4 regions of the Marinobacter bohaiensis genome follow, and region 4 is predicted to be linked to each of the others. Evidence: riboswitches for the same ligand, from Rfam matches in the RefSeq annotation. Region 4 holds a riboswitch; each other region holds the start of a gene.

Region 1 (2,856 bases), on a different contig from region 4:
CGCCGGAACAGCGCTTCATAGAGCCCGCACAGGCGATTCGGGGAACCGTAGGTGACCAGCAGGCGATCGCCCTGCTCCCGCACCGAAAACTTGTCCCGCACCCGGTCGCGCTCGTCTTCGTCGCGCAGGCCGGCGGCGAGGGTGGCGTGCACGGCCGGCTGGCGCTTGAGGAAATCCCGCGCCGAACCGGACACCTGATAGAACATGGGGAACATGCGCCGGGAAATGTTGATGAAATAGTCGGCGTAGAGCGCCCAGAGGGCCTCTTCGTCCAGCTGGAAATGGCTTTGGGCCGCCCGGATCAGACGCAGGCACTGCCCGTCGTCGTAGTCGGTGTCGATCCGGAAATCCTGGCCCGGGGCCAGTTCCGCCTTGGCCCGGACCTCTGCCAGGGCCTCCGGTCCGCCTTCGCTTTCCACCAGTTCCAGTAAGACTTTCTGGATCAATCCAATCATGCCTATCGATACTCTACCGTGCCGGGGCCGGGCAACGTCGGGTGGTTCCGGCCAGGCCCCCAGTCTAGGCGAACCTCCGGACCGATGCAGGGCCACTTTATAAGGTTTTACACTCACCTTTAGCCGCCATGACGGGCCGAAGCGCGTATTCAAGAGCGTCCCGACTTGCTCCGGCCCGCCAAGCTGTTTATGCTCCATCCGTCGGTTTCCTTCGGGAAGCACGGAGCATCGCAAGACGCTCCCGACCAGGGAATTCGCCGCGGCCCCGCCGCGAAACGAAACTGCCCCCGCAACTGTAGGCGGCGAGCCACGCCCATCCGCGCCACTGGGAATCCCCGGGAAGGCCGGGCGCAGCCACGACCCGTCAGTCAGGAGACCTGCCGACACGACGTTCACCCATCCGGGCGGGGTGCCCCGGGGTTCAGGAAGGACGATTCCCATCTCAGCGATCTGCCAGCCGACCCGACGCGTTTCCATCCCCCCGATTGCAACCTCAGCTAACTGTTATGTTATAACATAACCATATAGCGACAACGGAGATCGGGACTGACATGACTTCCCCTCAATCAGCAGGCCATCAAAACAGCCGTTTTCAACGGGCCGCAGACGCGACTCGACCGCTGCGCGGCTTACTTCTGGCGATAGCGGCCCTCTACACGCCGCTTGCAGCGGCCACCGACTACCCATTGACCCTGACCAACTGCGGCCGTGACATCGAATTCGACGCCGCCCCGCAGAGCACCGTCACCATCGGCCAGTCCGCCACCGAGATGCTCTACTCGCTGGGGCTGGGCAACAAAGTGTCCGCCACGTCGGTGTGGTTCAACCCGGTGCTGCCGGAATACAGGGCCCTCAACGACCAGATAGAGCGCATCGCCGACAACGACCCCAGCTTCGAAGCCGTGGTCAATCACAAGCCGGACCTGGTGGCGGTCCAGTACGAGTGGCACGTTGGCCCCACCGGCATCGTCGCCACTCGCGACCAGTTCCACGACCTGGGCATCAACACCTACATCCTGCCGGCGGACTGCGACACCAAGGACAACTCCACCGGCGGTGACGGCACCCGCGTCGCCGCGTTTTCAACGGATTCCGTCTACAAGGGGATCCACGAACTGGCGACCATCTACGACGTGGAAAACGCCGGCGACGAGCTGGTGGCCGACCTCAAAGCCCGCGAGAGCAAGGCTGTCGCGCGCGCCCGCGACCTGGATCTGCCGGACGACCTGTCCGCCGTGTTCTGGTTCTCCTCCGCCGACCTGGAAATCGATCCCTACGTCGCCGGCCGCCTGGGCGCACCGGGCTACATGATGGACAAACTGGGCATCCGCAACGTGATCGAGTCCGATGAGGAATGGCCCACCGTGGGCTGGGAGTCCATCGCCAAGGCCGACCCGGACATCATCGTCGTCGCCCGCATGGACCGTCGCCGCTTCCCCGCCGACGACGTGGAAAAGAAACTGGAGTTCCTGCGCACCGATCCCGTCGCCAGCCAGATGACCGCCGTCAAGGAAGGCCGCATCGTGCAGATGGATGCCCACGCCATGAGCGCCACCCTGCGCACCATCTTTGGCCTGGAAGCGCTGTCTGAATCCCTGGCGGAGATGACCTTCGACCGATGATCCGCGCCCTCGCGACGATCTGGCCACTGACGGCACCGCGCCTGCACTGGTTCTGGCTGGCGCCGACGGTACTGCTGACTGCGCTGGTCGCCGGTACCGCCATCGGCGAGACCCGGATTCCCATCGAGACCATCCTCAAGGTGCTCGCCAACCACCTGTGGGGAGCGGGCTACGCCGTGGACCGGATCGATGCCGGCATCATCTGGAGCTACCGGCTCAGCCGCGCCATCGTCGCCGCCTGCTGTGGCTCCGGCCTGGCGCTGGCCGGGGTGGTGCTGCAGGCGCTGCTGCGTAACGCCCTCGCCGACCCGTTCCTGATGGGCATCTCCGCCGGCGCTTCCACCGGCGCCGTGGCGGTCACGGTGATCGGCGTTGGCGCCGGAGCTGTCACCCTATCGGCGGGTGCCTTCGCCGGCGCCACCCTGGCGTTCGGGCTGGTGGTGATGCTGGCCCGGGCGGCCAGCGGTGGCAACGGCGGACGCGGCATCCAGACCGCCGGCGCCATCATCCTCGCCGGCATTGCCGGCTCCCAGTTGTTCAACGCCCTGACGGCTTTCATCATCGCCAAATCCGCCAACGCCGAGCAGGCCCGGGGCATCATGTTCTGGCTGCTGGGCAACCTGTCCGGCGTGCGCTGGGAGGACGTCACCCTGGCGGTTCCCACCGCCCTGGCAGGCCTGCTGGTGTGCCTGTGGCACATGCGCGCGCTGGACGCCTTCACCTTCGGCGCCGACAGCGCCGCCTCCCTGGGCATCGCCGTGCGCCGGGTGCGCGGGCTG
Region 2 (2,856 bases), on a different contig from region 4:
ACCGATGAACGCCGTGCAGCCCTGGATGACGCCGCGCAGAAGCTGGAAGCGGCCGGTTGCTCGGTGGAGGTGGCGGTGCGGGCTGGAGACGTGGAAAAAACCCTGCACGCCTACCAGGAAGAGCAGGGCATCGACCTGATGGTGATGGGCGCCTACGGCCATTCCCGCATCCGCCAGTTCCTGGTGGGCAGCACCACCACCAGCATGCTCAAGACCAGCGAAACGCCGCTGATCATCCTCCGATAGTAAGTGGTCGCTTACTCTGTTGGGTTCTCATGCCGGCGCCTATCCTGTCAGCGTGAGAGCCGGATGTCCCCGTAGTAGGCTGTGGCGGCCGAGCCGGTATTGTCGCCGTCCGTCATCACGGCAATGCCGGTTATGCGCGGCGGATCCTCGCCGAAGGCGGCGCGGTAGTCCGCCACCAGATCCCGGCTCTCCTCCATCCACTGTCCCGCATGGTCCGATCCGCTCTGCACCGCGATCATCCGCGTTTCCTCACTGAACGGGTTGGGCACGGATTCGCCCCGGGGCAGGCGGTTGGCCCAGATGTAGTTGAGCGCGCTGCCGGGCAGGGCGTCGCCGTGAACCAACTCCACCGCTTTGCGTTTGGCCCGCTCGAAAAAACCCGCCTTGTCCGGTTCGAAGGCAAACGCCACGTAGATCCGGGCCGGATAGTCGTCACCGTCCTTGCGGCGTGCGTCCCCCTTTGCGTAAACGCCGTCCACTTTCCAGCGCCAGTGCAGCACCAGCTTTTCACCGGGCTCGATGTCGACCCGGTGAATCAGTCCCGAGGCGCCGCCGTCGGTGTCCGCGCGCAGCACTTGGGTACCCTGGTCGTCGACCAGTCGGTAGCGGGTGTGGGTATCGATATCGGGGAAGGTCAGCGGGGTCCAGCCGTCGTCCAGGGTCTGCAGGGTGGAGAAGGGCGTCAGCGACTCGGCGGTGGCCGGAACGCTCTGCAGCGCCAGCGCCGCCGCCAGTAGGGATGTGGCCATTCGTATCAACATTGGCTTGTTCCTGTCAGGCTTCATCTATATAGTGCTCTTATCCTTGGTTAGACACCAGATCTAGTGGTTTATCGTTAACCAGCGCACTGCCAACCGGGAGTCGTAAGGCGCTCCCGGCTGCACAGCGCCGTTATCCACAACCTCTGGTGTCCGGGAATCCGGTGAGAATCCGGAACTGACGCGCAGCGGTATTGGGGCACGAGCGTGACACGATGACACTGGCATCTGCTGGGAAGTCGTTACGCGAGGCGAACCGGAACGGTTCAGACCCCTGAGTCCGAAGACCTGCCAGGGAGGTGTGGCCCCACCAATGGGACCACGCGACTGCACCTTCGCGACTCAGGGTGAGCAGCAAACGGCAATGCGACTCCACCCTCCGTGGAGGTCTGCCGTCCTGCGTACGCGAAGGTAAGTTTTTTGACCACGCGTACCCAGGAGAATCATGATGCCCAGCGCTGCTGCCGCTCCAACCGATGCCCAGGAACAGACCCTGGCCCTCCGAGTCATCAAGCGAAACGGCCAGTTGGTCGATTTCGATGCCAGCAAGATCAGTGTCGCCATCACCAAGGCGTTCCTCGCCGTGGAAGGCGAGAAAGCCGCCGGTTCCGCCCGTATCCACGACAGCGTTCGCCGCGTCAGCCGTCAGGTCATCCAGGCTTTGAGCCGGCGCCTGCAGGCTGGCGGCACCGTGCACATCGAAGACATTCAGGATCAGGTGGAACTGGCCCTGATGCGCGCCGAGGAACAGAAGGTGGCCCGGGCCTACGTGCTGTACCGCGAAGCCCACGCCCAGGAACGTGCCACCCAGGCGCCGGTGGAAGCCCATCCCACCCTGACGGTCTCCCTGGCCAACGGCCAGACCGTGCCGCTGGACGTGGGCCTGATGAAACATCAGGTGGAGCAGGCCTGCGCCGGACTGGACGCGGTGGACGCCGAAAGCGTGGTGGAAGACGCCGTGCGCAACCTCTACGACGGCATTCCCGAGAAAGACGTGCTCAACGCCCTGGTCATGACCGCCCGCGGGCGCATCGAGCAGGAGCCGGACTACAGTGCCGTCACCGCCCGCCTGCTGCTGGAACAGCTGCGTCTGGAGGCCGGTCAGGCCCTGTCCCTGCCGCTCGATCAGACCCTGGCCGAGGTTTATCCACAGGCGCTGTCCAGTTTCATCGGTTTCGGGATCGAGCGTGAGCTGCTGGACCCGGCCCTGGGCGAGTTCGACCTGGAGCGCCTGGGCGCTGAAATCAAACCCGAGCGCGACCGGCAGTTCGGCTTCCTCGGCCTGCAGACCCTGTACGACCGCTACTTCGTCCATTTCGAGGACAAGCGCCTGGAGCTGCCGCAGGTCTTCTTCATGCGTGTCGCCATGGGCCTGGCTTTGCGCGAGGACGACCGCAACGCCCGCGCCATCGAGTTCTACGATCTGCTGTCGTCGTTCGACTACATGGCTTCCACGCCGACGCTGTTCAACAGTGGCACCCGGCACTCGCAGCTGTCCTCCTGCTACCTGACCACCGTGTCCGACGACCTGGAAGGCATCTACGGCGCCATCAAGGACAACGCGCTGCTGTCCAAGTGGGCCGGCGGCCTGGGCAACGACTGGACGCCGGTGCGTTCGCTGGGCTCCCATATCAAGGGCACCAACGGCCGCAGCCAGGGCGTCGTGCCGTTCCTGAAAGTGGTCAACGACACCGCCGTGGCGGTCAACCAGGGCGGCAAGCGCAAGGGCGCGGTCTGCGCTTACCTGGAAAGCTGGCACCTGGACATCGAGGAGTTCCTGGAACTGCGCAAGAACACCGGCGACGAGCGTCGCCGCACCCACGACATGAACACCGCCAACTGGGTACCGGAC
Region 3 (2,856 bases), on a different contig from region 4:
TGGCGCGATTCCAGGGCGGCGGCACGGGCACCCGGCACTTCCGGCGGCAGCCCAAGCGACGGCGCCATGAACACTGCGACAAAGCCGAGCGCCCCCAGCAGGAGCCCGCGACTGGCGTTGGGCGTCATGCGGCCGCGTTCACGCAGCTGATTCATGACCACCAGCAGCAGCGCGGCGAAACCGATACCGGCGCAGATGTTGGAAACCGCCGAGTAGAATGTGCGCTCGAAGCCGTCGGCCGGGGCCCACTCGTCACCGCCGTGGTGGTGATGGCCGCCCGCTTGGCCGTGCTCGTGAGTATGGCCGGCCGCCTCATGCGGATGGGCGCTTTCCGGCTCGGCCGGTTCGCTGACCTCGTACTGTTCGGCCGCGAGAATGATCGGTGTGACGCCAAAGGATTGAAACGCGGTCATGGCCAGACCGGCGACAACGCCAATAGCGCAGGCGCTGAGTATCAATGAGCGGAACATGGATTTCCCTCCAGCAGGAAATAGAACGGTCGTTGTGCCAACGCCGGGCGCTGCGGAAGACTATCCATGAACGGATAGCCTACGATCGGACAGCGCTCAGTGGCAGGGGAAAACGAACGTGTGCCGGGTATCGTGCGCGGCGTTGTGGGCCGCGCTCATCGGCAGGAAGCCAACGGCGTAAAGGATCAACGCGCCGAAGACCGCAACAGCGCCCTGCTGGACGGCCGATGAAACCCGGGAACCGGAAACCGATTCGCTGGAGGAAGAGGAAAACGCAGACATATCAACTCCTTGGTGCCCGCCGCACCACTGGTGGATCGCAGGAATGACAGGCCGGTCTTCGGGCTTAAAACGGGGCGCCTTTCCGAGCGCCATCATCTGCACCTTCCCGGCGTTGGCCAGTGGTTTGTTGCAGACTACGCGTTTATTACCGATGCGGGGGCAGCGATGGAATGGGCCTGAGGCCGCACCATACTTCCCGATTATCCCCTGTGGCAGGGGCACCCGTCTTCGAGGTGGATATCGTAATTCAACGCCCCGGCGGGCGCAATGTGGGAGCGCCCGGCCGCCCTATTTTCGGGGTGTTCTGTGGGTCAGCCAGTCGGCCAACGGGTGGCCATCCGGCAACGCTTTTTGCCAGCCGTCGTGATGCACCAGCTGCTCCAGAGGCAGACGCGAACGCCAGCCCCTGGCCTGCAGCTCGGGCTGCTCGAGAAACTCGCTCACATACCCCACACACAGATACGCCAGCGGATAGACGTTCTCCGGCAACGCCAGCACCTCGGCCAACCGCTCCTGGTCGAGGATGCTGACCCAGCCGACGCCGATGCCTTCGGCGCGGGCCGCCAGCCACAGGTTCTGCACCGCCAGGCAGGTGCTGAACAGGTCGGTTTCGACGATACTGTTGCGCCCCAGCACCTTGGGGCCGCCGCGGCTGCGATCGCAGGTGATGCAGAGGTTGAGCGGGCTGTCGAGGATGCCCTGCAGTTTGAGGCTGCGGTAGGTGCCCTGGCGTTCGCCCTCGTAATTGTCAGCGGCCCGCTGGTTCTCCTGCTCGAAGTTCTCCAGCACCCGGCGACGTACCTCGGCGCTTTCGATCACCAGGAAATCCCAGGGCTGCATAAAGCCCACTGACGGCGCGTGGTGGGCCGCTTCAATGAGCCGCCCCAGCACCCCGGGCGGTATCGGATCGGGTAGAAACTGGGAGCGCACATCGCGGCGCTCAAAAATGGCGCGATACAGCCCCTGGCGCTCGGCGTCGGTGAAGTCGTTGGCGGAATCGGTCATTCAGTTTCCTTGGGCAGACCCAGCCAGTGCCGGAGTCTGTCAGTGTCCAGTTGCTGGTCGAGATGGTCGGCGAGGCGATCGAGCTGGGCAAGCCGGTGCTGCTGGTAATCCACCGCCGCGGCCTCACCACGCAGCCCCCAGGCGGCCAGCAGGGCATCGCAGGCCTCAGGCCGGTCGAACAGCCCGTGCACGTAGGTGCCCATGATCTGGCCATCGTCGCTGACGGCGCCGTCGGGGCGACCGTCCAGGTTGAGAATCGGGCGCTCCAGCGCGGCGCCGGTGGTCACGCCGTTGTGCATTTCATAGCCGCTCAGCGGGGCCATATCGTCCCCGTCCGGCAGCCGCAGCTCGCCCGACACCTCGCGCAGCTGTTTGCCGGCCACCATCCGGGTGTTCAGCGGCAGCAGGCCCAGCCCTTCGCTGTTGCCCGGCTCCCCCTCCAGGCCGTCGGGATCGGCAACCCACTCGCCCAGCATCTGGAAGCCGCCGCAGATGCCGAACACATGCCCGCCGTAGCGCAGATGCCGGCGGATCGCCTCGGGCCAGCCCCGTGCTTTCAGCCAGGCCAGGTCGGAGCGCGTGCTTTTGCTGCCGGGCAGAATGATCACGTCCGCCGGCGGGATGGCTTCGCCCTCCCCGACGAAGCTCAGGTCGACGCCCGGGTGCAGGCGCAGCGGGTCGAAATCGTTGTGGTTGCTCATGCGCGGCAGACGTGGAATCACCACCCTGAGCTGTCCCGTGCCGGCGACGGAGGTCAGGTTAACGCTGTCCTCGGCGTCCAGCAGCAGACCGCTCAGGTGCGACAGCACGCCCACCACCGGCTTGCCGGTCCGCTCTTCGAGCCACTCCAGGCCGGACGTGAGCAGGCCCGGATCGCCCCGGAACCGGTTGATCACGAATCCCGCTATGCGGTCTCGTTCGCTCTCAGACACCAACTCCAGCGTGCCCACCAACTGCGCGAATACGCCGCCGCGCTCGATGTCCCCCACCAGGAGGACCGGGCAATCCGCCGCTTCGGCAAACCCCATATTGGCGATGTCGTTGGCGCGCAGGTTGATTTCCGCCGGGCTGCCGGCGCCTTCGGCGATGATCACATCGT
Region 4 (2,856 bases):
ACCGCCCCGGTAGATGACGCTCAGTTCCGTACCTTCCGCCGTGGCCGACTCCGTGTTGTAGGGAATGAACAAGGCGTCCAGCTGGATCAGGTCATCGAAGTTGGTGCGATAGGCCGCCCACTCGTAGGACAGACGTCCGACACTGCCCTTGAGCCCCACTTCGTAGGTTTCCGAGGTTTCCGCGTCCAGGTCCGGATTGGCGCCAAACGGCGAATACAGATCGTTGAAATTGGGCGCCTTGAAGCCGGTGCCGTAGCTGACGTAGGGCTTTAGCGCAGGCGTCAGCTGGTAGCCCACCGATACCGCCCCGGTGGTCTCGTCGCCGTAGGCCTGGTTGTTGTCGTAGCGCAGCGACGTCTCCACATGCAGCGGCTGATCGACGGTCTGCCACTGACCAAACACCGCGTTGTTGTAGCGAGCGTCTTCCGTGTAGGCCGTCGAGGCCTCCACCCGCTCTTCAACCCGCTCGACGCCCACGGTCAGCAACTGGTGGCCAGTGAGGTAGGCATCGGATTGAACCAGGTACTGGCGGCGCCGGGTTTCATAGTCGAAGTAATCCGCCTGGTCGATGAAGTTGTCGTTGTCCTCGCGCCCGTAGCCGATCTGGGCGTGCAGGGTGACATCGTCGCTGGCGGCAAAATCGGCGAAAACCCGCCCGGACTGCTGCACGAACTCGTTCCAGTAGCGCTGATCGGCTGTACCGAAAACGCTGTCGTAATCGTTCTCGCCCTGGGCGTGCATCGCGTTGAGGCCGAGCGACAACCGATCATTGACGCGCTGATCCACGCTGGCGCTGAACGACTGGCTCTCGAAACCGTCGTCATCGCGCTGGTTGCTGACCGGCTGGGAATCCACACCGTCGGTCTCATACATCGACGCCGACAGACTGTAGGCCGTATCGCCGGTGCGGCCCGAGAAGTGCTGGGTCAGGCGCGAGGTGCCCTCGGTACCGGCGCTGACTTCCGAAATGGCTTCCGGCTCCGGCGTGCCCCGGCGCGTGAAGATCTGGATCACCCCACCGATGGCCTCGGAGCCGTAGAGGCTGGAGCGCGGACCACGCACCACTTCGATGCGATCCACCAGCGCCAGGGGAATGTTTTCCAACTGGGCCGTGCCCGCCGTTGCACCGCCGACTTTCAGGCCGTCCACCAGCACCAGCACGTGATCGGAGTTCGAACCCCGCATGAACACGCTGGACTGCTTGCCGGCACCACCACTCTGGGACACGGTCACGCCGGGAACACCGCGCAACAGGTCCTCGATGCTGCTGGCCGTGCTGCGCTGGATGTCCTGCCGGCTGATGACCGTCACCGAGGCGTTCACCTCGTCGGCCGTTTGCGCGGTCCGGGTCGCGGTCACCACAAGGGGATTGAGGATATCCGCGTTGAGCGGGGCGGCAAGACAGCCGGTCATCAGGCCGGCGGCCAGGGAAAAGGGCTTGTTCACAGAGAGCGTCCTGGGTTCGCATCCGGTTCAGTCGAAGCCGGTGGACGGAGGACGCGCGGTTACGGGATGGGCAACCACCGGTGACGCCCTCCGCAGCACCGCATGCACCGGCCAGGATCAGAGAGATCCCTGCCGGGAAGCAGGTGGCCGGTCTCCGGACTCATTCCTTCCCCGGGGATCGGGGGCCGGCAGCGCCTTCCCGGACCGGAGGTCCAGTGGCCTTGCTGCTGCAGAGGAATTTACCGTTGCGGGGGCAGCACTGGGTTTGCACCAGTTTCCCGTTTCACTCGCCGTGCGAGCACCGCCTGCCAATTGACGCCGGTGACGCAGGCGTCACCGAACTTGCCGGGACTTTAGGAGGACTGGCTCACCGGGTCAACGCATTTTCCCGGATTTTCTCATTCCCCTGCACGCCCGCCGAACTCACCACAACGGTGCAGACAGAACCCGTGATGCGTCATGGCGGTGCGCAACTCCGTGCAAAGCTGATGTTTTCGCCTTTTATTTCAGGATTTTAACGATAGGCACATTTTTAGCTTAATATTCAGGGTCGATAACGCGCACGCTCTGATCCCCCCACAGGCTCGGGACCGTCCAGACGCAAGAGCGCTTTGAAATGAGGTACGACAATGACGACGCTAGCAGCAGAACGCAGTTGGCTACTGGATCGCGGACTCCTCAAACTCGTCCACCAGTGCCGCCGACTGATCCTGGCGGAATTCGGCGTTAAGCTTCACCTGACCGACAACGACCTGGAGGACCAGTTGGCGTCCTACGCCAGGCAGTCCCGCTCCAGCCACCTGAACAATGCCTGGGAAGAGCTCAAGAAACAGGTTCCGGATCTGGCCGAGCAGGACGACGACAAGCCGCGCAATTACCGCGGCCAGGAGTTGGCGGAGCCGGCCGCGGCGGCCAAGAAAGAGGAACCGGCCAGCAGCAGCAAGACCCGCACCATCACCTACCGGGGCCGCAAAATGGAAGTGCCCGCCTGATCGCGGCACGCCGACGGCGCGTTCAATCCACCGGGTCGGGAGTCCATCGCGGCGCGGGCCGCCAGAAGCTGTCCCCGCCCTCGCCGACCCGCTCGACCGGATAGCTGTAGACCCGCTGCAGGCGCTCCGACGACAGCATTTCAGACGCCGAACCGGCATCGTGGTGACCGTCGGGATACAGTAACAGGACCCGGTCGGCGTAGCGTGCCGCCAGGTTGATGTCGTGAACGGTCATGACCACTAACCGCCGCTGCTCCCGCGCCAGCGCACACAGGGTTGCCATCAGTTCCGCCTGGTGGCGGAGATCCAGGTGGTTCACCGGCTCGTCCAGCAACAGGACGCCGGGGGCCTGGGTCAGCAGGGTTGCCATGGCCACCCGGCGCTGTTCGCCGCCGGACAGGCGGTCGACCCGAGCCTC

The links. A riboswitch is a leader RNA that binds a small molecule or an ion and turns the genes downstream of it on or off. The one in region 4 is predicted to bind cobalamin.
Region 1: it holds a riboswitch for cobalamin, as region 4 does, so the genes downstream of both, DKK67_RS13555 (ABC transporter substrate-binding protein) here and DKK67_RS18850 (TonB-dependent receptor domain-containing protein) in region 4, are expected to answer to the same signal.
Region 2: it holds a riboswitch for cobalamin, as region 4 does, so the genes downstream of both, DKK67_RS20385 (ribonucleoside-diphosphate reductase subunit alpha) here and DKK67_RS18850 (TonB-dependent receptor domain-containing protein) in region 4, are expected to answer to the same signal.
Region 3: it holds a riboswitch for cobalamin, as region 4 does, so the genes downstream of both, DKK67_RS09345 (CbtB domain-containing protein) here and DKK67_RS18850 (TonB-dependent receptor domain-containing protein) in region 4, are expected to answer to the same signal.

Annotation. Positions count from the first base shown of each region.
Region 1 is NZ_QGEH01000002.1:177,550-180,405, forward strand. It holds gene DKK67_RS13550 (heme NO-binding domain-containing protein) at 1-455, opposite strand, end outside; cobalamin riboswitch at 641-854, shown strand; gene DKK67_RS13555 (ABC transporter substrate-binding protein) at 1,007-2,077, shown strand; gene DKK67_RS13560 (FecCD family ABC transporter permease) at 2,074-2,856, shown strand, end outside.
Region 2 is NZ_QGEH01000007.1:39,269-42,124, reverse strand. It holds gene DKK67_RS20395 (universal stress protein) at 1-246, shown strand, start outside; gene DKK67_RS20390 (DUF3047 domain-containing protein) at 294-1,007, opposite strand; cobalamin riboswitch at 1,135-1,315, shown strand; gene DKK67_RS20385 (ribonucleoside-diphosphate reductase subunit alpha) at 1,450-2,856, shown strand, end outside.
Region 3 is NZ_QGEH01000001.1:2,097,865-2,100,720, reverse strand. It holds gene DKK67_RS09350 (CbtA family protein) at 1-470, opposite strand, end outside; gene DKK67_RS09345 (CbtB domain-containing protein) at 567-752, opposite strand; cobalamin riboswitch at 785-993, opposite strand; gene bluB (5,6-dimethylbenzimidazole synthase) at 1,041-1,757, opposite strand; gene DKK67_RS09335 (cobyric acid synthase) at 1,754-2,856, opposite strand, start outside.
Region 4 is NZ_QGEH01000005.1:141,261-144,116, forward strand. It holds gene DKK67_RS18850 (TonB-dependent receptor domain-containing protein) at 1-1,446, opposite strand, end outside; cobalamin riboswitch at 1,575-1,762, opposite strand; gene DKK67_RS18855 (hypothetical protein) at 2,076-2,438, shown strand; gene DKK67_RS18860 (ABC transporter ATP-binding protein) at 2,461-2,856, opposite strand, start outside.